Regions from separate parts of the Streptomyces sp. NPDC020875 genome, predicted to be linked through region 1. Evidence: riboswitches for the same ligand, from Rfam matches in the RefSeq annotation. Region 1 holds a riboswitch; each other region holds the start of a gene.

Region 1 (9,619 bases):
GAGACGTGCTACCACTCGATGCCCCGCTGGCCCTTCTGACCCGCGTCCATCGGGTGCTTCACCTTCGTCATCTCCGTCACCAGGTCCGCGAAGTCCAGCAGCTCCTCCGGGGCGTTCCGGCCCGTGATCACCACATGCTGGTTGCCCGGCCGGTCCCGCAGCACCGAGACCACCTCGGCGGTGTCCACCCACCCCCAGTGCAGCGGATAGGCGAACTCGTCCAGGACGTACAGCCGGTACGCCTCCCGGGCCAGATCCCGCTTGACCTGCTCCCAGCCCTCCCGGGCCGCCTCCTCGTTGCTGAACTGCCGGTCGCGCTGCACCCACGACCAGCCCTCGCCCATCTTGTGCCAGTCGACGGCGCCGCCCTCCCCGGTCGCGCCGAGAACCTTCAGCGCCCGCTCCTCGCCGACCTTCCACTTCGCCGACTTCACGAACTGGAACACCCCGACCGGCCAGCCCTGGTTCCAGGCCCGCAACGCGAGCCCGAAAGCCGCCGTCGACTTCCCCTTGCCCTTACCCGTATGCACCATCACCAGCGGCCTGTTACGGCGCTGACGGGTGGTAAGCCCGTCGTCGGGAACGACGGACGGCTGTCCCTGCGGCATCGGCTTACGCTGCCCTTCTGCTGTCACCAGCGGTTCGAACGTCCTTGACCAGACCGGCGATCGCCTCGGCCCGCAGCCCGTCGAGCGTGACGGCGGTCCCGCCCAGATCACCCGCGAGCCGGCCGGCGAGACCCAGCCGGACCGGACCCGACTCGCAGTCCACCACCACCGACGCCGTCCCGTCGGCGGCGTACAACCGGGCCGCCCGCGACGCCAGCGCCACCGGCTCCGGACCACCGGTCGCCCGGCCGTCGGTGACCACGACCAGCAGCGGACGGCGCGCCGGATCCCGCAGCCGCTCCACCCGCAGTACGTCATGGGCCTTCAACAGCCCCGCCGCCAGCGGCGTACGGCCCCCGGTCGGCAGCCGGTCGAGCCGGGCCGCCGCCGCGTCCACCGAACTCGTCGGCGGCAGCGCCAGCTCCGCCTCCCGGCCCCGGAACGTCACCAGACCGACCTTGTCCCGGCGCTGATAGGCGTCCAGCAGCAGCGACAGCACCGCGCCCTTGACCGCGCCCATCCGCTGCCGCGCCGCCATCGACCCCGAGGCGTCCACCACGAACAGCACCAGATTGGACTCCCGGCCCTCGCGCACCGACTGCCGCAGATCGTCCCGGCGCACCACCAGACCCGGCCCGCCCCGCCCCCGGGCCCGCTGATGCGGCGCCGCCGCCCGTATCGTCGCCGCCAGATGCAGGGTGCCCAGAGCGCCCCGGGGACGACGCGAACCCGTCGTCCGGCCGTGCTCCGCCCGCGCCCGGGACCTGCGGCCCGCGGCCCCGTCGCCCGTACCGGGCACGGTCAGCGCCTTCGTACGGAACGGCTCACCGGCGGCCACCGGCCGCCGCTCACCGCCGCCACTGCCCGGCGCCGCGCCCGCACCGGCCTCCTGGGGCGCGGTCTCGCCCCCCGGCGGGGCGTCCCGCCCGTCGGAGCCGTCGGAGCCGTCGGAGCTGTCGGGCCCACTTCGCTCGACGCCCGGTTCGTCCCCGGAGCGCGGCGGAGGCGGGGCACCGCCACCGCCGTCGGGACCGCCCCCGTCCGGACCGCCGCCGTCGGGCCCTTCACCGCCGGGATCCGGCTCGTCCTCCGGGCCGTCGCCCTGATCGGCGAACTCGTCCAGCGTCCGGTCGAGTTTCTCCTCGTCCAGACCGGGCGCGTCGAACGGATTCCGCCGCCGCCGGTGCGGCAGCGCCAGCAGGGCCGCCTGCCGGACGTCCTCCTCCAGCACGTCCTCCCGGCCCGCCCACGCCGCCAGCGCCGTCGCCGTCCGGGCCATCACGATGTCCGCCCGCATCCCGTCGACCTCGAACGCCGCACAGGTCGCGGCGATCTGCCGGAGCACCCCGTCCCCCAGCCGGACCCCGGGCAGCAGCGCCCGGGCGGCCGCGATCCGCCCCCGCAGCGCCTCCTCCTCGCCCGCCCAGCGGGCGGCGAAGGCCACCGGATCGTCGTCGAACGCCAGCCTCCGCCGGACGACCTCCACCCGCTGCTCCGGCTCCCGGGACGCGGTCACCTCCACCGTCAGCCCGAACCGGTCGAGCAGCTGCGGACGCAGCTCGCCCTCCTCCGGATTCATCGTCCCCACCAGCAGGAAACGGGCCGCGTGCCGCACCGAGACGCCCTCGCGCTCCACATACGAGGCGCCCATCGCCGCCGCGTCCAGCAGCACATCCACCAGATGGTCGTGGAGGAGGTTCACCTCGTCCACGTAGAGGATGCCGCGGTGCGCGTCGGCGAGCAGTCCTGGCTCGAAGGACTTCACGCCCTCCGCCAGGGCCCGCTCGATGTCGAGCGCGCCCACCAGCCGGTCCTCGGAGGCGCCCACCGGCAACTCCACCATCCGCGCGGGCCGCTCCCCGCCGGGACCCGACTCGTGCGGCCCGTCCGGGCAGTCCGGGTAGGGGTCCCGGGGATCGCAGGAGAACCGGCACCCCGGCACCACCGCGACCGACGGCAGCAGCGCCGCCAGCGCCCGGACCGCGGTGGACTTCGCGGTCCCCTTCTCGCCGCGCACCAGCACTCCGCCGACCCGCGGCGAGACCGCGTTCAGCAACAGGGCCAGCCGTAGATCGTCCTGGCCGACGAGGGCCGTGAACGGATAGGGCGTCGTGCTCATGCCTCCCCCTCCGGGTCGTTGTCCGCTTCCGAGTCGGCCCAGTCGGCCGTGCGGTCCGTCTTGTCTGTACCGCCTGTACCGCCCGCGCCGGGTATGCCGACCGGGTCGTCCGTGGCGCTCCGCCGACGCGACGGCGCCGACTCCTCGTCCGGTACGGCGGACCCCGGAGCCCGGACCTCGCCGCCACCCGACTCCGGCTCCGGGTCCGCTCCAGTGGGCGAGGAGCCGTCCGGAACCGGGTCCGGCGCGCCCGGCGGCACGAACGGCAGGCCCGGGGGCGGCCCCGACTCGATCAGCCGGAGCAGCCCGTCCGTATCGGCGTGCTCCTCGATCAACTCGCCCAGCCGGTCCAGCTGCTCCTCGCGCAGCGCGTCGAACGAGGTGTCCGGCGCCGGGACGAAACGTCGCCCCGCCGCCTCGGCCACCCGGCGCAGAAACGCCCGGCGGAAGCCGTCGCTCTCCAGCGACCCGTGCCAGTGGGTGCCCCACACCGCCCCGACCCGGCAGCCGTCGAGAAACGGCTCACCCCCGAGGACCTCGGCCACCCCGTGATGGATCTCGTATCCCTCGACGGGCTCCCCGAGCGCCGAACCCGACGGCCGGGCCAGCGTCTTGGCGGCGGCGAACCGCACCCGGACCGGGAGCAGCCCCAGCCCCTCCACCGTCCCGGCCCGGGACTCGACGTCGTCCTCGATCAGCTCGCCGAGGAGCTGGAAACCACCGCAGATCCCCAGCACCGGCCGCCCCTCGGCGGCCCGGCGCGACAACGCGTCCGCCAGCCCCCGGCGGCGCAGCCAGTCCAGCGCCCTGACCGTGCCCCGGGTGCCCGGCACGACCACCAGATCGGCGTCCACCAGCTCCTCGGGCCGGTCCACGAACCGGACCACCACACCGGGCTCGGCGGCCAGCGCGTCGACATCGGTGAAGTTCGACATCAGGGGCACCGCGCAGACCGCGACCCGCAGGATCTCCTCGCCCACCGGCGGCGCAACCAGCGACTCCCGGACCGCGCCCCGCAGGGACACCCGCAGCCCGTCCTCCTCGTCGATACCCAGCCCGTGGGCGTACGGCAGCACCCCGTAGAACGGGCGGCCCGTCACCGACGTCAGCATGTCGAGCCCCGGCCGCAGCAGCCCCGCGTCCCCCCGGAACTTGTTGATCAGATACCCCGCCACCAGCCGCTGGTCCACCGCGTCCAGCAGGGCCGTCGTACCGAAGAAGGAGGCGAAGACCCCACCGCGGTCGATGTCGCCGACCACCAGCACCGGCAGCTCGGCCGCCCGGGCCACGCCCATGTTCACCAGATCCGTACGGCGCAGATTGATCTCGGCCGGACTGCCCGCCCCCTCGCAGATCACGGCGTCATACGTGCCCCGCAGCTCCTCCAGGCACTCCAGCACCGTGGTCAGCAGCTCGGAGCGCCGCCCGCCGGAACCGAAATACCCCCGGGCGCTCATCTCGCCGACGGCTCTGCCCAGCAGGACCACCTGGCTCGTCCGGTCGCCCCCCGGCTTCAGCAGCACCGGATTCATCAGGGCCGTCGGTTCGATCCGGGCCGCCCGCGCCTGCATCGCCTGGGCCCGGCCGATCTCGGCACCGTCCCGGGTCACGAACGAGTTCAGCGACATGTTCTGCCCCTTGAACGGGGCGACCTTCACCCCGCGGCCCGCCAGCCAGCGGCAGATCCCCGCGGTGACCACGCTCTTGCCCGCGTCCGACGTCGTCCCGGCGACCAGCAGCCCGCCGCCGCGCTTCCGCCCGGCCATCGCCGCCACCCCCTTCCGTCCTGCCCGATGCCTCCGAAGAGGCCCTGCCGATAAGTCGTGCCGTCGTCCCCGGGGACAGCGGCCGTCCGTCCGCCGCGCGTCCCGGATCTCATGTTGGACCCCGCCCGGAAATCCCGTCGGGCCCTGTGGACCGACGCCCGGTCGCGGAGAAAACCGTCACCCGCCCCGGGCAACCATCGCCCGCCCGGACGCCGTTCCGGATGTCGTGAGCCGTCGCCCCGCCGCCCTCCCGGCGATCAGCCGCCCCGCGACACATACCCCCAGCGCCAGCGCGCTCACCCGCCGCGACAGCCGTACCGCCCGCTCGATGTCCCCGACGGCGACCCGCCGGGCCCCGCCGTTCAGCACGGCCCGGTGCTCGACCCGGCCGCCGTACGCCAGCGTGCCGCCGAGCCGGACACCCAGCGCGCCCGCGAACGACGCCTCGACCGGGCCCGCGTTGGGGCTGGGATGCCGGTGGGCGTCCGCCCGCCAGGCCCGTACGGCACCCCGGGCGTCCCCGCCCGCGACCACGGCGAGCGCCGCCGTCAGCCGGGCCCCCGGGGCGCCCACCAGGTCGTCCAGCCGGGCCGACGCCCAGCCGAACCGGCGGTAACGGGGCGAACGGTGCCCCACCATCGCGTCCAGGGTGTTGACCGCGCGGAATCCGACCAGACCCGGCACTCCCGCCACCGCGCCCCACACCAGGGCGCCGACCACGGCGTCCGAGGTGTTCTCGGCGACGGACTCGACCACGGCCCGGGCGATTTCCGGCCCGTCCAGCGCCTGGGGATCACGACCGCAGAGATGGGGCAGCCGCTCCCGGGCGGCGTCGAGGTCCCCGGCGGTCAGCGCCGCGCCCACCGCCCCGGCCTCCCGAGCCAGCGACGTACCCCCGACGACGGCCCAGGTGGCGGCGGCGGTCAGGGCCACTGCGGCGGCGGGCTCCCGGCGCGCGGCCCGGGCCGCCACGGCCGCGACGGCGGCGGCGCCGCCCGCGCACCCGGCGGTGTACAGCGCGCCCCAGCCCCGGTGGTCACGCCACAGCAGCCGCTCGGCCGCGCCCGCGGCCCGCCCGAAGGCGGCGACGGGATGGCCCCGGCGGGGGTCGCCCAGCAGTAGATCGCCGAGGAGACCGGCGGTGGCGCCGATGGCGAAGACCCGGTCGGCTCGCATCGCTCAGCGCCCGGGGGAGCCGTAGCAGGCGGCAGCGGCGCGGGAGGTGTCCCGGCCGTCCGGCTGATCCCCGAAGGAGCCGGAGGAACGGGAAGAACCGGAAGGACTGTAAGAGCCGGAGGAACCGGGAGAACCGGGAGAACCGGAAGCGCCGGGGGACCCGGGTGCGGCCCCGCGAGCGGGGGCCGTGACGATGCCGCGCATGGCGAATTGTCCTCACTCAGGGTGTCCGCGCCCTGGTTCGACGTGAAACGGCGGCGAGAGTTCCTGGCTCCCGGGGATGTGCTCCCCGGTGACAGTGGCGGGACCGCGCCGGATTCGCACCGGCTTCCTCTGCTGCCTCCGTAGTGGCCCCGGCAGTCCACCACGGGGTGAGAAGGGCCGTCAACTCGCCCCTGACCTGCGACGGAGCAGTGTGCGCAGGGCCACATCCGGTGGTTGCGGCCGGGATGACGGCCGGGAATACGGAGAGCCGGGTCCGACCCGTCGGGGGGTCGGACCCGGCTCTCCGCGGCCGTGCGGACGGCCGGGGCCCGAGCTGATCGCGGAGGACCAGGGGGCCGGGGTGCTGACGGTGATCAGCGGGATCAGCAGGTCAGGAGCGACCCGCGGTGATCAGGTGACGATCAGATAGATCCCGTACCCCACCGCCACCGTGCAGAGCACGAAGCAGGCGTAGGCGCCGGTACGGGCGAGGGGCGCGGAGCCGCCGTTGGCCGCCGCGGCCTCCTGCTTGGTCAGGCCGATGACTCCCAGGGCGAACAGGCCCACGAGGAGGACGGTGCCGACGAGGCTGACACCGAAGACGGAGCCGAGGGCTTCCCAGTCGATTTTCATGGTGATACGTCCTTACACCGCGGCCGGGCTGGCCGGACCGGTCTCGGGGGCCGACGGCGCGGAAGAAGGGGTGGCGGAGGGGATGGTGGTCTTCAGCTCGCCGTCGTCGATCACACCGGCGGGCGGCGGGGTGACGGCGGCCATGGCGGTGGTGACGACGCCGGGGGACTCCTGGCCGTCGCCGGAGGCGCCGGTGCCGGTGGTGTCGTCCTCGTCGTCGTTCACGTCGTTCACATTGGTGTGGTCGACGACCTGGCGGCGCGAGACGATCCAGATCGCGGCGGAGGAGGCCACGAGGAAGACCGCCACGGCGGCGACGCCCCAGTCACCCTGCTTGGTGACGAACTCGGAGGCCGCGGCGACCAGACCGGCGGCCGGAAGGGTCAGACCCCAGGCGACGAACATCCGGGTGGCGGTGGACCAGCGGACCACGCCGCCCTTGCGGCCCAGACCGGCGCCCATCACGGCACCGGAGCAGGAGTGCGTGGTGGAGAGGGAGAAGCCGAGGTTCGAGGAGGCCAGGATGACCGTCGCGGCGCTGGTCTGGGCGGCGAAGCCCTGCTGCGGCTGGAGGTCGGTCAGGCCCTTGCCCATGGTGCGGATGATGCGCCAGCCACCGAGGTACGTACCGAGGGCGATGGCCACACCGGCGGAGACGATGACCCACATCGGAGGGTTGGAGCCGGGGGCGAGGATGTCGCCGGCGACCAGGGCCAGGGTGATGACACCCATGGTCTTCTGGGCGTCGTTGGTGCCGTGCGCCAGGGAGACCAGACCCGCGGACGCGATCTGACCCGCCTTGTACCCCTTGTCGGTGCTCTTGAGATCGGTGTTGCGGCCGATCCGGTACGTCAGCCGGGTGCCGATGTAGCCGGCGAGGCCGGCGACCAGCGGAGCGGCGATGGCCGGGATCAGGACCTTGGTGATCACCGTGCCGCCGTTGACCGAGCTGAAGCCGACGGAGGCGACGGTCGCGCCGATCAGACCGCCCATCAGGGCGTGCGACGAGCTGGACGGTAGTCCGACCAGCCAGGTCAGCAGATTCCAGAGGATGGCGCCGACGAGCGCCGCGAAGATGACTTCTGGGGTGATGCCTGCCTCGTCGACGATGCCACTGGAGATCGTCTTGGCGACCTCCACCGACAGGAAAGCGCCGACGAGGTTGAGCACGGCGGACATGGCCACCGCGGTCTTGGGCTTCATGGCGCCGGTCGAGATGGTCGTCGCCATCGCGTTGGCGGTGTCATGGAAACCGTTCGTGAAATCGAACACGAGAGCCGTCACGATCACTATCGCGAGCAGCAGCGTGATGTGTTCCATTTACCCAGGCAATCTTTGGAGGTCAGTGGCTCGCCGAAGGTAAGTAACCTGGGTGAACGGAAGGTGAACTGGGACCGGCTTGGGGGTGTATCCAAGCGGTTCTCGGCATTCCGCTTCGACTTTCGGGGGGCCTTCCGGAGGGGTGACCGCCGGTATGGCGGGCCCTCTCCGGGTGGAAAGCCTCATTCGTCCGATCTTGTGGTGATATGCATCACGGGTGCTCTGTCCCGCCGCCGCCCCGGCTGACAGGATCGCACCCATGACCGAACCGACCGTACGCGCGCCCGACGGCGCTCTCGAACACACCTGGCGGCAGCTGGTCGAAACGGCCCGCAGAACGGCCGCCGAAGGGCTGGTCGTGGGGACCTCGGGCAATGTCTCGGCCCGGGTCGGGCCGCTGATCCTCGTCACCCCCAGCGGAGTGCCGTACGACCGGCTCACGGAGCGTGATCTCACCGCCGTCGATCTCGGCGGACGCCAGGTGATCGGCGAGCTGAGGCCGACGAGCGAGCTGCCGCTGCATCTGGCGGTCCACCGGTCCCGCGACGGATCCCGCGACGGACTGGCGGTCGTCCACACCCACGCGGCGCACGCCACCGCCGTCTCCACCCTCGTCACCGAGGTGCCGCCGGTCCACTACATGACGGCGGACCTCGGAGGTCCGGTCCGGGTCGCCCCGTACGCGGTCTACGGCTCCGACGAACTGGCCCGCAACATGCTCACGGCACTCCTCGACCGGGAGGCGTGCCTGCTGGGCAACCACGGCACCGTCGCGGTCGGCGCGACCCTGGAGCAGGCGTACGACCGCACGGCCCAGCTGGAGTGGATGTGCCGGGTCTGGCTGCTCGCCGCGTCGGTCCCCGGGCTCGCCCCGCGCCTGCTCACCCGCGACCAGCTCACCGAGACCGCGACCCGGCTCCGCTCCTACGGCCAGCCGGGCTGAGCGACCGGTCCACCCGCCCCGGATGCACCTCCGCTTCCTCCGTGTCACCTGGGTCGTCCGAGGCAGAACGACCGCTCCCCTTGTGCCGCCGGACCCTTATGCGCCGCGGTTCCGTCCGGACACGCCGTGGTTCCGTCCGGACACGCCGTGGTTCCGTCCGGACGGACCGGCCGTCCGGACGGCGCGCGCCCGGCGGGTACTGTCGCGCGCGCCCGCCGGAACCCGTCCCGTACCCCCGCGGGAGTCGCCCCACTGGCAGCGGCGCGCGGTCGTCCCCACACTGGAACGGTGCGCCCGGTAACCGCGACGGCCGCCGCCGTCACCACAGTCGCAGGCATCGGCACCGCCGCGGCCCTCGCCCGCCGCGCCGTCGACGCCACCCTGCGTCCCGCGCCCGACCGGCCGCTCCCCGGCGACCCCCGGCTCACCGTGCACGCCACGGACCCCGGCCGGGTGGCCCTCACCCGCGCCCTGGCGTCCCGCAGACCCGGGACGTACGGCCTCGCCGGACCCGGCGTCCACGCCGTCGCGGGACCCGTGCTCGACGGCCCCGCCGCCACGCCCGACACCGTCGTCCGCCGCCTCGACGCGATCGGCCCCGGCACCCTCGAACCCGGTACCAAGGTCCGGATGACCACCCGGCTGCACTCCGGCGACCCCGGGACGGCGCTCGGCATCCCCTACGAGGAAGTCACCGTCCCCGGCGAGCTGGGCCCCCTCCCGGCCTGGTTCGTCCCCGCCGCCCGGGACCTCTGGGTGATCGCCGTCCACGGCCTGGGCACCACCCGCGAGCTGGCCCTCAACCTGCTGCCGTTCCTGCACGGCCGGGCCCTGCCCGTACTCGCCGTCG
Region 2 (9,619 bases), on a different contig from region 1:
GCGGTCATCATGGTCGGCCGGACCCTCGGGGCGGAGCACTTCCGCGACAGCCACCTCTACTCGCCCGAACGGGACCGGCACGACTGCTGACCCGCCCGACCCGAACCCGCCGCCGTGACACGGCGAGCCCGTGGAGCCGGAGCGGTCGTACGGCCGCTCAGAGCACCGGGCTGCGGCCCACGACCGCCCCGGCCCGGTCGATGCAGATCACATCGACCGCGACCGGCGCCCCCCGCAGTACCGCCCTGGCCTCGTCCCGGGCCCTCACCGCCACCAGATCGCCCAGCGGCACCCCTGCGGCCCGGCAGAGCTGGAGGGCGGCGAGCCCCGTATTGGCGTCCGCGATCTCCGTCGCCAGCGCCTCGTCCGCGCCGGCCGCCCGGGCGAGCGCCGCGAGAAAACCCTTGTCGACCTGGGAGCGGGCGGAGTGCAGATCGAGATGGCCCGCGGCCAGCTTGGAGAGCTTGGCGAACCCGCCGCAGATCGTCAGCCGGTCCACCGGATGGCGGCGGACGTACTTCAGTACGGCGCCCGCGAAGTCGCCCATGTCCAGCAGGGCGTCCTCGGGCAGCCCGTACTCGGCGACCACCGTCCGCTCCGACGTCGAACCGGTGCATCCGGCGACATGGGTCCGGCCCGCCGCCCTGGCCACGTCCACCCCGCGCCGGATCGAGTCGATCCACGCCGAGCAGGAGTACGGCACCACGATCCCCGTGGTCCCCAGGACGGAGAGCCCGCCGAGAATGCCCAGCCGGGGGTTCCAGGTGGAGCGGGCGATCTCCTCGCCGTGGTCTACCGAGAGCGTGATCTCCACATCGCCGTCGCCGCCGCAGCGCGCGGCCACCTCGGCGACGTGTTCGCGCATCATCCGCCGGGGCACCGGATTGACGGCGGGCTCGCCGACCGGCAGCGGCAGCCCCGGCCGGGTGACGGTCCCCACCCCCGGGCCCGCCCGGAACACCACCCCGGCCCCGGCGGGCAGCCGCCGTACCGTCGCCCGGACCAGCGCCCCGTGGGTGACGTCGGGGTCGTCACCGGCGTCCTTCACCACCCCCGCCATGGCCCGGCCGTCCGCCAGCTCCTCGACCGCGAGGGCGAACGACGGGGTCTGCCCCCGGGGCAGCGTGATCGTCACCGGGTCGGGGAACTCGCCGGTGAGCAGTGCCGTGTACGCGGCGGTCGTGGCGGCCGTCGCGCAGGCACCGGTCGTCCACCCCGGCCGCAGACCGGTGTGCTTGAGTTGGGCCTCGCGGCCCCCCTCGGCCTTGCTGTTCATGATGGGCTCACGGGAAAGGGCAGTGCCATGCCGGAAACGGGACTGAAGTGCACATACTGATTCTGGGCGGTACCACCGAGGCCCGCCGTCTGGCCGAGCTGCTGACGGCCGTCGACCCGCCGTCGCGGGCCCGGGTCACCAGCTCCCTGGCGGGACGGGTGGCCACCCCCCGGCTGCCGCCCGGCGAGGTCAGGGTCGGCGGCTTCGGCGGCGCCGACGGTCTCGCCGACTGGCTCCGCGAGCACACGGTGGATCTGCTGGTCGACGCCACCCACCCCTTCGCCGGAAAGATCAGCTTCAACGCGGCCCGGGCGGCCGTCACCGCCCATGTTCCCCTACTGGCGCTGCGGCGCCCCGGCTGGGGTCCCGTCGAAGGGGACGACTGGCACGAGGCCGGATCGCTCGCGGCGGCCGCCGCGCTGCTGCCGGGGCTCGGCCGGCGGATCTTCCTCACTACCGGCCGGACGGGGCTCGCGGCCTTCGCCCACCTGGACGACCCGTGGTTCCTGGTCCGCTCGGTCGACCCGCCCGAGCCGCCGTGCCCGGCCCGTACCGAGGTCCTGCTCGACCGGGGCCCCTTCACCCTCGACGGGGAACGGGCCCTGCTGCGGGACCACCGGATCGACGTCCTGGTCACCAAGGACAGCGGGGGAGCGGCCACCGCGCCCAAACTGACGGCCGCCCGCGAGGCGGGGCTGCCGGTGGTCGTGGTCCGCAGACCGCCGGTCCCCGAGGGGGTACCGGTCGTGCCCGGCCCGGCCGAGGCCGTCGAGTGGATCCGTACGGCGTACGAACCCCGGACGCGCTGAGCCGCTGCCCGCCGGACACCCGGCCGCCCCGGGGACGGCCGGACCGAAGGCGGCCCGCCCCGGGGACGGCCGGGCCGACCGCCTCCCGGGTCCTACGCCTCCGGATAGCGGCGGGGCGTCCAGACGACCTCCTCGCCGTCACCCCGCCGTACCACCCGGGTCTGCGACGAGCCGACGAGCAGGATCGTCCGCATATCGACCTCGGCGGGGTCCAGCTCCGCGAGCCGGACGATCCGCACCCGCTCACCCGGGCCGCCGACGTCCCGCGCCACGACCACCGGCGTCTCCGGCGCCCGGTGCTCCAGCAGCAGCTCACGGGCCTTCGCCACCTGCCAGGTACGGCTGCGGGAGCCGGGATTGTAGAGCGCCAGCACCAGATCGGCCCCGGCCGCCGCGCGCAGCCGCTCGGCGATCACTTCCCAGGGCTTCAGCCGGTCCGACAGGGACACCGTCGCGTAGTCGTGCCCCAGCGGCGCCCCGGCCCGGGCGGCGGCCGCGTTGGCGGCGGTCACCCCGGGCAGCACCCGCACCGGGACGTCCGCGTACTCCGGCGCCGACGCCGCCTCCAGGACCGCCGTGGCCATCGCGAAGATCCCCGGATCGCCCCCGGAGACCACCGCCACCCGCCGGCCCGACCTGGCCAGTTCCAGGGCGAATGCGGCGCGCTCGGCCTCCACCCGGTTGTCCGAGCCGTGGCGGCGCTGGCCCGGGCGGACCGGCACCCGGTCCAGATAGGTGGTGTAGCCGACCAGATCGTCGGCGGCGGCCAGCGCGCCCCGGGACTCCGGCGTCAGCCAGAGCGGCCCGGCGGGCCCGGTACCGACCACGGTCACCTCCCCGGCGGACCCGGCCGAACCCGCCGTGCCCGGCACCGGCTCCGGGCGGACCACGTCCACCCGGCTCGGCAGTACCGCCACCGAGAAGTACGGCACCGAATCCGGGTCCACATCGGCGAGATCCGCCAGCCGCTCCCCGGCCATCGTGGCCCGCTCCGCGTACCGGGCGTCCGCCAGCCTGCCCGCGCCCTCCAGCGCCGTACGCACCTTGGGGAACGTCCGCCCCAGCTTCATCACCACGGCCGCGTCGGTCGCGGCGAGCCGGGCCGTCAGCTCCTCCTCGGGCAGGGTGCCCGGCAGGATCGTCAGCACCTCCTCGCCCTCGGCGAGCGGCGTCCCGAGCCGGGCCGCAGCCGCCGACACCGATGTCACCCCGGGGATCACCTCGGTGTCGTAGCGGTCCGCGAGCCGCTTGTGCATATGCATGTAGGAGCCATAGAAGAGGGGATCGCCCTCGGCGAGGACCGCGACCGTACGGCCCGCGTCGAGATGGACGGCGAGCCGGGCCGCCGCCTCCGTGTAGAAGTCCTCCATCGCGCCCCGGTAGCCGCCGGGATGGTCCGTGGTCTCCGTGGTGAGCGGATAGACCAGCGGCTCCTCGACATGGTCGGCGCGCAGATGCCGGGCCGCGATCGAGCGGGCGATGGACCGCCCGTGCCGGGCGCTGTGATAGGCGATCACATCGGCCTCGGCGATCACCTCGACCGCCCGGACCGTCATCAGCGACGGATCGCCGGGACCGAGCCCGACGCCGTACAGCTTGCCGCTCATTCTTCCTCGCTCGCGATCGCGTTGAGGGCCGCGGCGGCGATGGCGCTGCCGCCGCGCCGGCCCCGGACCACCAGGTGTTCAAGACCCGAGGGGTGGGCGGCCAGGGCGTCCTTGGACTCCATCGCGCCGACGAAGCCGACCGGGACACCGATCACGGCGGCGGGCCTGGGCGCGCCCTCCTCGATCATCTCCAGCAGCCGGAAGAGGGCCGTCGGCGCGTTGCCGACGGCGACCACGGAGCCTTCGAGCCGGTCCCGCCACAGCTCCATCGCGGCGGCGCTGCGGGTGGTGCCGAGCTTCGCCGCCAGCTGTGGCACGGCCGGGTCGGAGAGCGTGCAGACCACGTCGTTCCCGGCGGGCAGCCGCTTGCGGGTCACGCCGCTGGCGACCATCTGCACATCGCAGAGGATCGGCGCGCCGGCGAGCAGGGCGGCGCGGGCGCTCGCCACCGCCCCGGGCGAGTAGGCGATATCGCGTACCAGGTCGACCATGCCGCAGGCGTGGATCATCCGGACCGCGACCCGGCTGACGTCGGCGGGCAGATCCGCCAGGTCCGCCTCCGCGCGGATGGTGGCGAAGGACTGACGGTAGATGGCCGCCCCGTCCTTCTCGTAGTCGTACGGGGTCACGGTGTTCTCGCTGCTCTCGGTCGTCGTCGTACGGGTCATGGGGCGATCGCCGCCAGGGCGGCGGCGAGCCGGGTGGGGTCGTCCAGGCGGACGGTGTCCGCGGGCCGCCCCGCGGCGGCGGTGGTCAGGTGGTAGCCGCCGTCCGGGGCCGCGACCGCGTCGATCCGGTCGCCCGGGGGGCGGCCGCAGCGGCGCTCGCAGCCGGACCAGTACAGCGGCAGCGGCGAGCGGGCCGCGTCGGCGAGGGTACGGGCCGCGTCCGCCCGTACGTCGGCCCGGGACTTGGCGCAGCCGGGGCGGCCGATGCAGGCGCCGACCCGGGGCCAGGGCGATCCGGCGTCGGTGACCAGCCCGGTACGGGCCAGTCGGCCGAGGGCATCGGCGGTCTCCCGCGGATCCGGTCCGCGGACCGGCACCACGACGCCCCGCCAGGGCGTCAGCCGCAGCTCGGCGTCGGGCGCGGCGGCGGCGACGGCGGTCAGTTCCCGCCACTGTCCGGCCGTGATCGTGCCCAGCGGGGCGTGCACGGCGAGGGCGTCGCCGGTGATGCCCGGCGGCGGGGGAGCCGTCGCCGACGTGTCCCGGGGCGCGGGCCGGGCGTCGATCCCGGCCGCCGTCAGCGCCACACCAATGGCACGTGTCAATTCCTCAGGTGGTACGGGGAGTTCCGCGATCCGCCAGACCCGCGCGCCGCACTCCGCCGCCCGCGCCAGAAACACCTCGGCCGCCAGCAGCGCCGCCCGCGCCGCTTCCCCGTCCGGCACCAGCAGCGCCCCGGCCGAGGCGCCCGCGGTCAGCAGCGCCCCGCCGCCGGGCACCGCCCGTACCGTCAGATCGGCGCCGAGCGCCGCGACGTCCCCCCGGCCGTCGTCGAGGGCGAACAGGAACCGGCCCGAGAGATCCCGGGCCGGTCCGCTGCCGCAGAGCGCCGCGTCCAGCGCCGCCAGCCAGTCGCGGACGTCCCGGACGCCGCGCCCGTCGAGCCCGGCGAGCGGTGACGCCACCACGTTGCGGACCCGCTCGTGGCCGTACGAGGGCAGCAGCCCGGCCGCCGCCAGGGCGGCGGCCAGCTCTGCGGCGCAGCCGTCGGACAGTCCCCGCAGCTGCACATTGCCCCGGGAGGTCAGATACAGCGCGCCGTCGCCCCACCTGTCGGCCGCTTCGCCCAGCGCCGCCGCCTGCCGGGCGGTCAGCACACCCCCCGGGATCCGGACCCGGGCCAGGGCGCCGTCATCGGCCGCGTGCAGCCTCAGCGTCCCCGGGCAGGCGTCGCCCCGGTCCCGTGAGACCGCTGTGGCCTGGGACGACGAAGGAGGAGGGGCCGTGGACATGGCGGCGAGCATACCGACCATCACACCGGACACGCCCTCCACCCTTCGTGGACATGACCCTTACTATGCTCATCGGCGGATCATCCGGTCCGCCATCGCCACGACGGCGACAGGGGAGGAAGCCCGGTGCGAATCCGGCGCGGTCCCGCCACTGTGAACCCGGCCTTCACGGAGCCGGGCGAGCCAGGAACTCCCGCCGTCCGACACCACCCGGGGCGCGGACCCCGAGGAAGGCCAGGCGCCGCATGATCCTGCTCCTGTCGACGTCCGACACCGACCTGTTGAGCGCCCGTGCGGCGACCGGTCCGGTGCCCTACCGCTTCGCCAACCCCGCCCGGCTCCCGCTCGACGACCTGCCCGCGCTCCTCGACGGCGCCGACCTCGTCGTCGTCCGGCTCCTCGGCGGTGTCCGGGCCTGGCAGGACGGCCTCGACCTGCTGCTCGCCGGGGACCGGCCGGTGGTCGTCCTCACCGGCGAACAGGCCCCCGACGCCCAGCTGATGGCCGCGTCCACCGTGCCCGTCGGGATCGCCGCCGAGGCCCACGCCTATCTCGCCCACGGCGGCCCCGCCAATCTGGAGCAGCTCGCCCGCTTCCTCTCCGACACCGTGCTCCTGACCGGACACGGCTTCGACGCCCCGGCGCCCGCACCCTCCTGGGGGCCGCTGGAGCGGACCGCGCGTACCGTCCCGGCCGGGGCGCCGACCATCGCCGTGCTCTACTACCGGGCCCACCACATGAGCGGCAACACCGGCTTCGTGGACACCCTCTGCACGGCCGTCGAGGACGCGGGCGCCCGCCCCCTGCCGCTCTACGTGGCATCCCTGCGAGCCCCCGAACCCGAGCTGATCGAGACCCTGCGGACCGCGGACGCCATCGTCACCACGGTGCTCGCCGCGGGCGGCACCAAGCCCGCCGAGGCGTCCGCGGGCGGCGACGACGAGTCCTGGGACGCGGGCGCCCTCACCCAGCTCGACGTACCGATCCTCCAGGCCCTGTGCCTGACCGGCCCCCGCAGCGTCTGGGAGGAGAACGACGAGGGCGTCTCCCCGCTGGACGCCGCCAGCCAGATCGCCGTACCCGAGTTCGACGGCCGGCTGATCACCGTCCCGTTCTCCTTCAAGGAGATCGACGCCGACGGACTCCCCGCCTACGCCGCCGACCCAGAGCGGGCCGCCCGGGTCGCCGGAATCGCCGTCCGGCACGCCCGGCTCCGCCACATCCCGGCCGCCGGGAAGCGGATCGCGCTCGTCCTCTCCGCCTATCCCACCAAGCACTCCCGGATCGGCAACGCCGTCGGCCTCGACACCCCCGCCAGCGCCGTCGCCCTGCTGCGCCGGCTGCGCGAGGAGGGCTACGACTTCGGCGGCGCCGACATTCCGGGGCTGGAGTCCGGCGACGGCGACGAACTGATCCGGGCGCTGATCGACGCGGGCGGCCACGACCAGGACTGGCTCACCGAGGAACAGCTCGCCCGCAACCCGGTCCGGGTCCCCGCCGCCGACTACCGCCGCTGGTACGCCGCCCTCCCCGAGGAGCTGCGGACCGCCGTCGAGGAACACTGGGGCCCCGCGCCCGGCGAGATGTTCGTCGACCGCTCGGCCAACCCGGAGGGCGATATCGTGCTCGCCGCCCTCCGCTACGGCAATCTCCTCGTCCTGATCCAGCCGCCGCGCGGCTTCGGCGAGAACCCGATCGCGATCTACCACGACCCCGATCTGCCGCCGTCCCACCACTATCTGGCCGCCTACCGGTGGATCGCGGCCTCCCGCGCCGACGGCGGCTTCGGCGCCGACGCCATGATCCACCTCGGCAAGCACGGCAATCTGGAGTGGCTGCCCGGCAAGAACGCCGGACTCTCCGCCGCCTGCGGCCCCGACGCGGCCCTCGGCGATCTGCCGCTGGTCTACCCCTTCCTGGTCAACGACCCGGGCGAGGGTACCCAGGCCAAGCGGCGGGTGCACGCCACCCTGGTCGACCATCTGGTGCCGCCGATGGCCCGGGCCGACTCCTACGGCGACATCGCCAGGCTCGAACAGCTCCTCGACGAGTACGCCCAGATCTCCGCCATGGACCCGGCCAAGCTGCCCGCGATCCGGGCCCAGATCTGGACCCTGATCCAGGCCGCGAAGCTCGACCACGACCTGGGCATGGCCGACCGCCCCGACGACGACGGCTTCGACGACTTCCTGCTCCATGTCGACGGCTGGCTCTGCGAGGTCAAGGACGCCCAGATCCGCGACGGACTGCACGTCCTGGGCGCCCCGCCCGCCGGACCCGACCGGGTCAACCTCGTCCTGGCCATCCTGCGGGCCCGGCAGATCTGGGGCGGCACCACGGCGCTGCCCGGACTCCGCGAGGCCCTCGGCCTGGACGAGTCCGCCGCCACCCGGACCACCGCCGACGCGGCGGAGGCCAAGGCCCGCGCCCTGGTCGAGGCCATGGAGGCGGCGGACTGGGACCCGGCCGCCGTCCCCGCCGAACACGGCGACGAGGTCGCCGCCGTCCTCGACTTCGCCGCCCGCGAGGTCGTCCCCCGGCTCGCCGCGACCACCGACGAACTCGACCACGCCGTACACGCCCTGGCGGGCGGCTTCGTCCCCGCCGGACCCTCCGGCTCGCCGCTGCGCGGACTGGTCAACGTCCTGCCGACCGGCCGCAACTTCTACTCCGTCGACCCCAAGGCCGTCCCCTCCCGGCTCGCCTGGGAGACCGGCCAGGCCCTCGCCGAATCGCTCCTCCAGCGCTACCGCGCCGACAACGGCGAATGGCCCACCTCGGTCGGACTGTCCCTCTGGGGCACCAGCGCCATGCGCACGGCGGGCGACGACATCGCCGAGGCCCTCGCCCTGCTCGGCGTCCGCCCCGTCTGGGACGACGCCTCGCGCCGGGTCACCGGCCTGGAGGCCGTACCGTACGAGGAACTCGGCCGCCCCCGGGTCGACGTCACGCTCCGGATCTCCGGCTTCTTCCGCGACGCCTTCCCGCACACCATCGGCCTCCTCGACGACGCGGTCCGCCTGGTCGCCGGGCTCGACGAGCCCGCCGAGATCAACCACGTCCGCGCCCATGTCCGGGCCGACCTGGCCGAACACGGCGACGAACGGCGCGCCACCACCCGGATCTTCGGCTCCCGCCCCGGGACCTACGGCGCCGGACTCCTCCAGCTCATCGACTCCCGCGACTGGCGCACCGACGCCGACCTCGCCGAGGTCTACACGGTCTGGGGCGGCTACGCCTACGGCCGGGAACTCGACGGCCGCCCGGCCCGGGACGAGATGGAGACCGCGTACCGCCGGATCGCGGTCGCGGCGAAGAACACCGACACCCGCGAACACGACATCGCCGACTCCGACGACTACTTCCAGTACCACGGCGGCATGGTCGCCACGGTCCGGGCCCTGCGCGGCACCGCCCCCGAGGCGTACATCGGCGACTCCACCCGCCCCGAGACGGTCCGCACCCGCACCCTGGTCGAAGAGGTCTCCCGGGTCTTCCGGGCCCGGGTCGTCAACCCCAAGTGGGTCGAGGCGATGCGCCGCCACGGCTACAAGGGCGCCTTCGAACTCGCCGCCACCGTCGACTACCTCTTCGGCTACGACGCCACCACGGGCGTCGTCGCCGACTGGATGTACGACAAGCTCACCGAGACGTACGTCCTCGACCCCACGAACCGCGCCTTCCTCCAGGAGGCCAACCCCTGGGCCCTCCACGGCATCGCCGAACGCCTGCTGGAGGCCGAGTCCCGCGGTCTCTGGGAGAAGCCGGACCCGGCGGTCCTGGCCGCGCTCCGCGAGGCGTACCTGGAGACCGAGGGCGATCTGGAGGACGAGGACTGAGTCCGGGGGCGCCACCGGGCGGGGGCTCTCCCCCCCCGCCCGGACCGGGCCGCCCCACTCCGCCGCCGTACGACCGCTTTCGCCCTCTGCGCCCTTTGCGCCCCCTTCGCCCGCCGGGTCCCGGCGGG
Region 3 (9,619 bases), on a different contig from region 1:
GCCGCTGCCGGTGACCAGCTGCGTGCCCACGCCGTACCCGTCCACCGGGGCCGCCGCCAGCGACGCGATGGCGTACTCGTCCAGATCGGAGGTGACCGTGATCCTGGTGTGCCGGGCGCCCAGCTCGTCGAGCTGCTGCCGGACCCGGTGGGCCACCAGCAGCAGGTCCCCGGAGTCGATCCGGACCGCGCCCAGCTCGGGCCCGGCGATCTCCACCGCCGTCCGGACGGCCTCCGCCACGTCGTACGTGTCGACCAGCAGCGTCGTCCCCCGGCCCAGCGAGTCGACCTGGGCCCGGAAGGCGTCCCGCTCGCTGTCGTGGAGCAGGGTGAAGGCATGGGCGCTGGTGCCGACGGTCGGGATGCCGTACCGGAACCCGGCCGCCAGATCCGAGGTGGAGTCGAAGCCGCCGACGTACGCCGCCCGGGACGCGGCCACCGCCGCCAGCTCGTGGGTCCGGCGCGCGCCCATCTCGATCAGCCGACGGCCGCCCGCGGCCGTCGCCATCCGGGACGCCGCGGCGGCGATCGCCGAATCGTGGTTGAGGATCGAGAGGATCACGGTCTCCAGCAGCACGCACTCGGCGAAGCTGCCCTCGACCCGCAGGACCGGCGAGCCCGGGAAGTAGACCTCGCCCTCCGGATAGCCCCAGATGTCACCGCTGAAGCGGTACGAGGCCAGCCACTCCAGGGTCGGCGCGTCCACGATTTCCCGCTCCCGCAGGAAGGCCAGTACGTCCGGGTCGAACCGGAAGTTGGCCACCGCGTCCAGGACCCGTCCCGTGCCCGCGACGACCCCGTACCGGCGTCCCTCGGGCAGCCGCCGGGTGAAGACCTCGAAGACGGACCTGCGGTGGGCCGTACCCGCCCGCAGAGCCGCCTGGAGCATGGTGAACTCGTACTGATCGGTGAAGAGGGCCGTGGAGGGTACATCGACCGGGAGCCCCAGGTCAGCGGTGTTCACGAGACTCGACCTCACGCTTTCTGCGCCGTTTCCCGCCCGGGGCGGGGCGCGCCGTCGAACGCCCGTGGGAACCGGGCGATCCAGCCATGGCCAGATGCTACCTCACATTTCGTCACTCTGACGAAATGGGGAGTCGTTTATGCGCCCCGGCGCCCCGGGTGGCAGCATGGATCGGGTGAGTGTCGCCCCCACTGAGATCACGCGCCCCGAGTCGGCGGAGCAGAGTTCCGTCGTTCCCGAACCCGACGTGCCGTGGGTGACGCTCGTCCACAACGACCCCGTGAATCTGATGAGCTATGTCACCTACGTCTTCCAGGCGTACTTCGGCTACTCCAAGGACAAGGCCCGCAAGCTGATGCTCGACGTCCATCACAAGGGACGCGCCGTGGTCTCCAGCGGCAGCCGCGAGGAGATGGAGCGCGACGTGCAGGCGATGCACGGCTACGGCCTCTGGGCGACCCTCACCCAGGACCGCGGCTGATGCCGGGACACTTCGAGCCGCTGCCCGGAGGCGGGGCCGCCGTCGCGCTCGACGACGTGGAGATCTCCATCCTGCGGTCCCTGGCGATCCAGCTGCTGGAGCTGATCGGGCCCGGCGACGAGCCGGTCGAGGGCGAGGACCCGCTGGCCGCGCTGTTCGCGGAGGGGCCGACGGAGCCGCCGTCCGACCCGGCGCTGGCCCGGCTCTTCCCCGACGCCTACCGGGGTCCCACCCCGGCGCCCCGCCCGCCCGGCGAGCAGGGTCCCGGGATGACCGAGGAGGAGACCCGCGCGGCCTCCTCCGAGTTCCGCCGCTACACCGAGAACGATCTGCGCGCGGGCAAACGGGCCAACGCGCTCGCCGTCGTCCGGGCCCTGGACGGGCTGGAGCCGGGCGGCGACTCCGCCGCCGTACTGAAGCTGCCGCCCGACGACTGCCGCTACTGGCTGGGCGCTCTCAACGACCTGCGGCTGACCATCGGCACCCGGCTGGAGGTCTCCGACGAGGACGACGCGGGCGAGACGGGCCTCTACCGCCTGCCGGACGACGATCCGCGCAAGCCGATGGTGATGGCCTACCTCTGGCTGGGGGTCCTCCAGGAGACCCTGGTCGAGACGCTGCTGCCCTGAGGCGGCCGAGCGGCTGTCCGGCTGTCCGGCTGTCCGGCTGAGCGCGCCGGGCGGGCCGGTTCCGGCTCTCGGGCCGCGGCGGTCCGGTTCCGTACGCCGTCCGGGGCCGGGCCTCTCCTGTCCCGGCCGGCCGCCGGGGCACCCTCGGCCCCTCCTCCCGTCCGTCCGTTCGGTTGTTCGCTCAACGGACGCTCAAATCCGAATAACGATCGCGTGACATCCCCGAGGTGGTTTACCCCTCGGGGAGTCTTTTGTCCGGTTCTATATGTGGGATAAGGCACAAGAAGCCGGATCGATCTTTGTCGCAACCGTGATAGATCTTCACGACCGCCAGGGGCGCCACCCATGCCCCTGGAGGCGCTTGAGCCGGCGGATCGCCGGTGGCACTCCATCCATATCCGGGGGGATCAGGAACTGGTCCGCGGTCGCTCGCCGAGAGGCGGGGCGCGCGGATCGGCATGGAGAGAAGGGCGCAGCAGCTTATGACCTCGGTGCAGGTCGACGACAGCAAGGACGGGCCGGGCAAGCCGGCCGGAGCCCCGGCGGCCACCGCCGAGGACCAGGGCTACCACCGGGCACTCGGGGCCCGGCAGATCCAGATGATCGCCATCGGCGGAGCCATCGGGACCGGGCTCTTCCTCGGGGCCGGAAAGGGCATCTCCAAGGCCGGGCCGAGCCTCATCCTCGCCTACGCCATCGCGGGCGTGGTCATCTTCTTCATCATGCGGGCCCTCGGCGAACTGCTGATGTACCGCCCGGTCTCGGGTTCGTTCTCGGAGTACGCGCGCGAGTTCGTCGGCCCCTTCGCGGGCTTCGCCACCGGCTGGACGTACTGGCTGTTCTGGGTCGTCACCGGGATGACCGAGGTCACCGCGGCGGCCGAGTACATGACGTACTGGTTCGACATCCCGCAGTGGGTCTCGGCGCTCGGCTTCACGATCGTGCTCTACCTCGCCAATCTGATCTCGGTGAAGATCTTCGGCGAGCTGGAGTTCTGGTTCTCCATGATCAAGGTGACCGCCATCGTCGGCATGATCCTGATCTGCGCCGGAATCATCACCCTCGGCTTCAGCGACGCCGGTGACACCGCCTCCTTCTCCCTGCTCTGGAGCGACGGCGGCTTCTTCCCCAAGGGCCTCGGCGGCACGCTGATGACCCTCCAGATCGTGATGTTCGCCTTCCTCGCGGTCGAGCTGGTCGGCGTCACCGCCGGAGAGTCGAAGGACCCGGAGAAGAACCTCCCCAAGGCCATCAACACCGTGCCGTGGCGGATCGCCGTCTTCTACGTCGGCGCCCTGATCATGATCCTCTCGGTGGTCTCCTGGACCAACTTCCAGCCGGGCGTCTCGCCGTTCGTGGCCGCGTTCGACCAGATGGGCCTCCAGATCGGTGCGGGCATCGTCAACTTCGTGGTCCTCACCGCGGCCCTGTCGTCCTGCAACTCCGGGATGTACTCCACCGGCCGGATGCTCCGCGACCTGGCGCTCAACAGCCAGGGGCCCAAGCTCTTCACCCGGCTGACCAAGCACGGCACCCCGCTGATCGGCACCACCTTCTCCGCCGGGCTGATGCTGATCGGCGTCTGGATCAACTACCAGTGGCCCGGCGACGCCTTCCACAAGATCGTCTCCTTCGCCACCATCTCCGGTATGTGGGCCTGGATCATGATCCTGGTGAGCCATATCCGCTACCGGGCCAAGGTCGCCCGGGGCGAGGTCGCCGAGTCCTCCTTCAAGGCCCCCGGCGCGCCGTGGACCAGCTGGTTCGCCCTCTCCTTCATCGGACTGGTGATCGTGCTGATGGGGATCGACAAGGACGCCAGGATCTCGTTGTACGTGGCCCCGGTCTGGGCCCTGGTGCTGCTGGTCTCGTATCTCGTCCTGCGGTCCAAGAACCCGGAGGGCGCGGCCTTCGCCAAGCGCTGACGGCGCCGCCCGCCACCGGCCGCCCGACCGCACCGGTCACCGGCCGCCCGGCCCCTCCGAGGGCCGGGCCCTTGATCGGCAGCGGGCGGGGAACTGCCTGCCTCCCCGCCCGGCTGTCCGAATCGCGAGACGGGCCGGTCCGTACCTCGGCACGGTACGGACCGGCCCTTCCGCCATCCGGACGACCCCCGCTTATCCTGATCCGCATGCTGACCCTGACCCAGGACCTCTACGACCGGATCGTCGCGCACGCCAGGGCCGACCACCCCGACGAGGCGTGCGGCGTGGTCGCCGGCCCCGAGGGCAGCGACCGGCCGGAACGATTCATCCCGATGCTCAACGCGGCCCGCTCGCCCACGTTCTACGAGTTCGACTCCGGTGATCTGCTGAAGCTCTACCGCGAGATGGACGACAACGACGAGGAGCCGGTGATCGTCTACCACTCGCACACCGCGACCGAGGCGTACCCCTCCCGGACCGACATCACCTACGCCAACGAGCCCGGCGCGCACTACGTCCTGGTCTCCACGGCCGACTCCGACGCGGCCGGACCGTTCCAGTTCCGGTCCTTCCGGATCGTCGCCGGAGAGGTCACGGAGGAGGAGGTCCGGGTAGTAGAGGCATACTGACCCGGCAGCTTCAATTCCATACGGGGCGGTGGGACCCAGGAAGCCGGTGTGAATCCGGCGCGGTCCCGCCACTGTTACCGGTCGTTGACACGTGCCCTCGGGCGCGTGGCGACGGCTGTCAGCCAGGAACTGACCCATCGCCCTCTTCCACCACCCAGGGGACGCGGAAATCCCCGGAGGAGGCCGTCAGCATGTCCCGACGCACGTCAGGGCGCCGTTCCGCCCGCCGCCGTACCCTCATAGCCGGTACGGCCGCCGCACTGCTCCCGATCGTCCTGACCGCCTGCGGCGGCTCGGACTCCGGTTCCGGTTCGGGCTCGGGTTCGGGTTCGGGGAAGTCCGGGGCCACGGCCGCCGGATTCCCGTACACCGTCGACAACTGCGGTGTGAAGACCACCTACAAGGCGCCCCCGAAGCGGGCCGTCACCATGAACCAGCACGTCACCGAGATCATGCTGGAGCTGGGCCTGGAGAAGTCCCTGGTCGGCACCGCCTACCTGGACGACCAGGTGCTGCCCCGCTACGCGGAGGCGTACAAGTCGGTGCCGGTGATCGCCAAGGAGTACCCCTCCAAGGAGAAGCTCCTCGCCGCCAACCCGGACTTCGTCTACGGCGGCTACGCCAGCGCCTTCGAGGCCAAGGACGGCCGCACCCGCGACGAGCTGAAGAAGTCCGGTATCGACTCCCGGCTCAATCTGGAGTACTGCACCGAGAAGCGGACCGGCCTCGACGACGTCTACCGCGAGATCGAGGAGGTCGGCCGGACCTTCGGCGTCCGCGACCGGGCCGAGAAGTGGATCGCCGCGTCCCGGGCGACGGTCGCGAAGACCGAGGCGGAGTTGAAGAAGACCACCTCCGAGCCGGTGCCCGTATTCGTCTACGACAGCGGCGACAAGACCGCGTTCACCGTCGGCGGCAAGGGCATCGGCAATGAGCTGATCGCCCGCGCGGGCGGCCGGAACGTCTTCGCCGACATTCCCAAGAGCTTCGGCGACGCGACCTGGGAGCAGGTCGTGGCCCGTAAGCCCGAGGTGATCGTGATCTACGACTACGGCGCCACCAGCCTCGCCCAGAAGAAGCGGCGGCTGCTGGAGGACCCTGCGCTGAAGGACGTCCCGGCGATCAAGAACAAGAAGTTCGCCGTACTGCCGCTCTCGGACGCGGTCGTGGGCGTCCGCGCCCCGGACGCGATCGCCAAGCTGGCCCCCCAGCTCGCCCGATGACGACCCCGACGGACGGCCGGCGGGCGGTGCCGGGCCCCGGCACCGCGCCCGGGTCCGGTACCGGCGGGGCCGACGCGAAGAGTGCCGAGGGGTCCGGGGACGAGCCGGGGCGCCGGATGGTGTTCCGCAAGGGCGCCACGGCGGTCGCCCCGGTCCCCGCCGGGACCGGGCGCCCCGACGCGCCGGGTGCCCCCGGTACGCCCTCCCGGCTGCGGTTCGGGGCCGTCCTGGCCGGGTTGCTGGCCGCCCTGGCGGCGGCCGTCCTCGCGGCCCTCGGGCTGGGCTCCGTACGCATCCCGACCGGCGAGGTCGTCGCGGCGCTGCTGCCGGGTGCCGAGCCCAGCCCGTTCCGGACGATCGTGCTGGACGTCCGGCTGCCCCGGGTCCTGCTCGGTATCGTCGTCGGCGCCGGGCTCGGCGTCGTCGGCGCGGTCCTCCAGGCCCTGGTCCGCAACCGGCTCGCCGACCCCTTCCTGCTCGGGATCTCCTCCGGGGCGTCCACCGGGGCGGTCGTCGTCCTGGTCCTCGGCATCGGCGCGACCACCGCCGTCGCCCTGCCCGCCGGTGCCTTCATCGGCGCCTTCGCGGCGCTCGTCCTCGTCTACGGACTGGCCCGGCACGGCGGCTCGATGACCGGGACCCGGCTGGTCCTCGCCGGGGTCACCATCAGCTATGTCTTCACGGCGCTGACCACCCTCGTCCTGGTCGCCTCGTCCCGCCCCGAGCACTTCCGCGAGGCCCTGTACTGGTCGCTCGGCGGGCTCGGCAGCGCCCGCTGGGACACGGTCTGGCTGCCCGCCGCCGTGGTCGGCCTGCTGCTGCCGCTGCTGCTGGCCCTGGCCCGCCCGCTGGACCTGCTGCTGGTGGGGGAGGAGGGCGCGACCGTGCTCGGTCTGGACGTCGCCCGGTTCCGGGCCGCCGTCTTCGTCCTGGTCTCCCTGGTCACCTCGGTCCTCGTCGCGGCCAGCGGCGCGGTCGGCTTCATCGGCCTGATGGTCCCGCACGCGGCCCGGCTGCTGGTCGGCGCCGCCCACCGGGCCCTGCTCCCGGTGGCCGCGCTGATCGGCGCGGTCGCGCTGGTCGTCGCCGACCTCGGGGCCCGTACCGTCGCCGCGCCCCAGGACGTCCCCGTCGGGGTGCTGACGGCGCTGATCGGCGGCCCGCTGTTCCTGTGGCTGATGCGCCGCCGCCCGGTCGACGGCACCGAAGGAGGCCGGACGTGATCCCGACCGCGACCCAGGGCGGGGCCCTGACCGCGACCACGGCGAAGGCCCCGGCCGAGAGCCCGGCCACGACCGGCGCCGGACCCGGTGCCCGCGGGCCCGGCCCGGCCGAACTGCGGGTACGCGGGCTCTCGTACACCACCCCGGAGGGCCGCCCGCTCCTCGAAGGCGCCGACCTCGACCTCCGCCCCGGCGAGACCACCGGCCTCGTCGGCCCCAACGGCAGCGGCAAGACGACCCTGCTGCGCTGTGTCTACGGCACCCTGCGCCCCACCGCCGGGACCATCACCGTCGACGGCGCCGATCTGCTCGCCATGGGCCCCAAGGACCGGGCCCGGCGGGTCGCGACCGTACCGCAGGAGAACCGGCCCGAGTTCGAACTCACCGTCCGCGAGATCGTGCTGATGGGCCGGGCCCCGCACAAGCGCTTCTGGGAGCCCGACAGCGCCGCCGACGGCCGGGCGGCCGACGAGGCCATGGCCCGGCTCGGCATCACCGAGCTGGCCGGGCGGGCCTTCCCGTCGCTCTCCGGCGGGGAGCGGCAGCGCGCCCTGGTCGCCCGCGCCCTGCTCCAGGACCCGGCGCTGCTCGTCCTCGACGAGCCGACCAACCATCTCGACATCCGGTACCAGCTGGAGATCCTCGGCCTGGTACGGGAGTTGGGCACCACCAACCTGCTCGCCCTGCACGACCTCAACCTGGCCGCGTACTACTGCGACCGGATCCATGTCCTGCACGGCGGCCGGATCGTCGCCGCCGGGCCGCCCGCCGAGGTCCTCACGGCCGAGCTGCTGGCCGAGGTGTACCAGGTCACGGCCGAGGTGGCGGTCCACCCGAGGACGGGCGCCCCCACCATCACCTACCTCCCGCCGGGGCTTCCGTAGGACCCGCGCGACGCCCGTACGGACAAGCTGTCCGTACGGGCGTCCGCAGGGTGTCCGCAGGGTGTCCGCGGGGTCTCCGTACAGCCGTTCACGGGGTCTCCGAGGGACCGTCCGGTGGCCGGAGAAGACCATTCGTCCGACAGGTGAGCACTGTCCGTCCGGCATACGAGATGCTATTCCGAACCCCGGATCGGGAATCGTTACGATGACCGCATGGTTCTCCACGACATGAGCGACAAGACGCGGAGCGGTGCCGTACTGCTCGTCGCGCGGCTCCATGTCGACCTGTGCCGTCTCGCCAGCGCGATGTGTACCTGAGCGTGTCCTGATCCGTGCCCTGAGCCCGTTCCGCGTTCCGAGCACCGCCGGACGATTCGTCCGGAACATCCGATCCACCGCCCTCGGCGCGGGGGCCGAGCCGCGCCCCCGCCTCTTCGACTGTCGACTGGAGTCCACCCCATGGCCATCGAGGTCCGCATTCCGACCATCCTCCGCACCTACACCGGCGGCGAGAAGGCCGTCCAGGCCGACGGCGCGACGCTCGCCGAACTCTTCGCCGACCTGGAGACCCGGCACACGGGCATCGAGGCCCGGATCGTGGACAAGGAGAACGGCGACCAGCTGCGCCGCTTCGTGAACGTCTACCTCAACGACGAGGACGTCCGCTTCATCGACGGCATCGCCACCAAGGTCTCCGACGGCGACAGCGTCACCATCCTCCCGGCGGTCGCCGGCGGAATGCGCTGACCCACGATGCGTTACGACTCCCCGCTCGCGGCCGTCGGCAATACGCCGCTGGTCCGGCTGGCCCGGCTGTCCCCCTCCGACGACGTCCGGATCTGGGCGAAACTGGAGGACCGCAACCCCACCGGCTCGATCAAGGACCGCCCGGCGCTCCATATGATCGAGCAGGCGGAGAAGGACGGCCGGCTCACCCCCGGCTGCACGATCCTGGAACCCACCTCGGGCAATACCGGCATCTCCCTGGCGATGGCGGCCCGCCTCAAGGGCTACCGCATCGTCTGCGTCATGCCGGAGAACACCAGCCAGGAGCGTCGTGAACTGCTCGCGATGTGGGGAGCCGAGATCATCTCGTCACCGGCGGCCGGCGGTTCCAACACCGCCGTCCGCGTGGCGAAGGAGCTGGCGGAGCAGCACCCGGACTGGGTGATGCTCTACCAGTACGGCAATACCGCCAATCCGGCCGCGCACTACGCCACCACCGGCCCGGAGATCCTGGCCGACCTGCCGTCCGTCACCCACTTCGTGGCGGGCCTGGGCACCACCGGCACCCTGATGGGCGTCGGCCGCTATCTGCGCGAACACGTCCCGGGCGTCTCGATCGTGGCCGCCGAGCCCCGCTACGACGACCTGGTCTACGGGCTGCGCAACCTGGACGAGGGCTTCGTGCCCGAGCTGTACGACGCCTCCGTCCTCACCACCCGCTTCTCCGTCGGCTCGGCGGACGCGGTCCGCCGTACCCGCGACCTGCTCCAGCAGGAGGGCATCTTCGCGGGCATCTCCACGGGCGCCGCGCTGCACGCCGCGATCGGCGTCGGTACGAAGGCCGTCAAGGCGGGCCGGAGCGCCGATATCGTCTTCGTGGTCGCCGACGGCGGCTGGAAGTACCTCTCCACCGGTGTCTACACCGCCCCGACGACG

The links. Region 1 has a riboswitch for cobalamin ahead of AB0G74_RS21930 (cobalamin biosynthesis protein). Riboswitches for the same ligand answer to the same signal wherever they lie in the genome.
Region 2: another riboswitch for cobalamin. It lies ahead of cobN (cobaltochelatase subunit CobN); the one in region 1 lies ahead of AB0G74_RS21930 (cobalamin biosynthesis protein).
Region 3: another riboswitch for cobalamin. It lies ahead of AB0G74_RS15520 (ABC transporter substrate-binding protein); the one in region 1 lies ahead of AB0G74_RS21930 (cobalamin biosynthesis protein).

What each region holds. Positions count from the first base shown of each region.
Region 1 covers NZ_JBFADP010000037.1:81,594-91,212, forward strand. Annotated here, with positions in the region: gene AB0G74_RS21910 (cobyrinate a,c-diamide synthase) at 1-15, opposite strand, end outside; gene cobO (cob(I)yrinic acid a,c-diamide adenosyltransferase) at 9-608, opposite strand; gene AB0G74_RS21920 (putative cobaltochelatase) at 613-2,727, opposite strand; gene AB0G74_RS21925 (cobyric acid synthase) at 2,724-4,493, opposite strand; gene AB0G74_RS21930 (cobalamin biosynthesis protein) at 4,671-5,669, opposite strand; cobalamin riboswitch at 5,908-6,050, opposite strand; gene AB0G74_RS21935 (hypothetical protein) at 6,285-6,506, opposite strand; gene AB0G74_RS21940 (inorganic phosphate transporter) at 6,519-7,826, opposite strand; gene AB0G74_RS21945 (class II aldolase/adducin family protein) at 8,086-8,769, shown strand; gene AB0G74_RS21950 (hypothetical protein) at 9,058-9,619, shown strand, end outside.
Region 2 covers NZ_JBFADP010000009.1:90,485-100,103, forward strand. Annotated here, with positions in the region: gene cobM (precorrin-4 C(11)-methyltransferase) at 1-90, shown strand, start outside; gene AB0G74_RS07560 (cobalt-precorrin-5B (C(1))-methyltransferase) at 158-1,276, opposite strand; gene AB0G74_RS07565 (cobalt-precorrin-6A reductase) at 1,324-2,085, shown strand; gene AB0G74_RS07570 (precorrin-2 C(20)-methyltransferase) at 2,178-3,692, opposite strand; gene AB0G74_RS07575 (precorrin-8X methylmutase) at 3,689-4,360, opposite strand; gene AB0G74_RS07580 (cobalamin biosynthesis protein CobG) at 4,357-5,652, opposite strand; cobalamin riboswitch at 5,721-5,868, shown strand; gene cobN (cobaltochelatase subunit CobN) at 5,898-9,491, shown strand.
Region 3 covers NZ_JBFADP010000023.1:33,790-43,408, forward strand. Annotated here, with positions in the region: gene AB0G74_RS15495 (nicotinate phosphoribosyltransferase) at 1-963, opposite strand, end outside; gene clpS (ATP-dependent Clp protease adapter ClpS) at 1,130-1,444, shown strand; gene AB0G74_RS15505 (DUF2017 domain-containing protein) at 1,444-2,073, shown strand; gene AB0G74_RS15510 (amino acid permease) at 2,556-3,998, shown strand; gene AB0G74_RS15515 (M67 family metallopeptidase) at 4,205-4,627, shown strand; cobalamin riboswitch at 4,633-4,780, shown strand; gene AB0G74_RS15520 (ABC transporter substrate-binding protein) at 4,819-5,850, shown strand; gene AB0G74_RS15525 (iron ABC transporter permease) at 5,847-7,073, shown strand; gene AB0G74_RS15530 (ABC transporter ATP-binding protein) at 7,187-7,957, shown strand; gene AB0G74_RS15535 (putative leader peptide) at 8,171-8,275, shown strand; gene AB0G74_RS15540 (MoaD/ThiS family protein) at 8,417-8,704, shown strand; gene AB0G74_RS15545 (cysteine synthase) at 8,711-9,619, shown strand, end outside.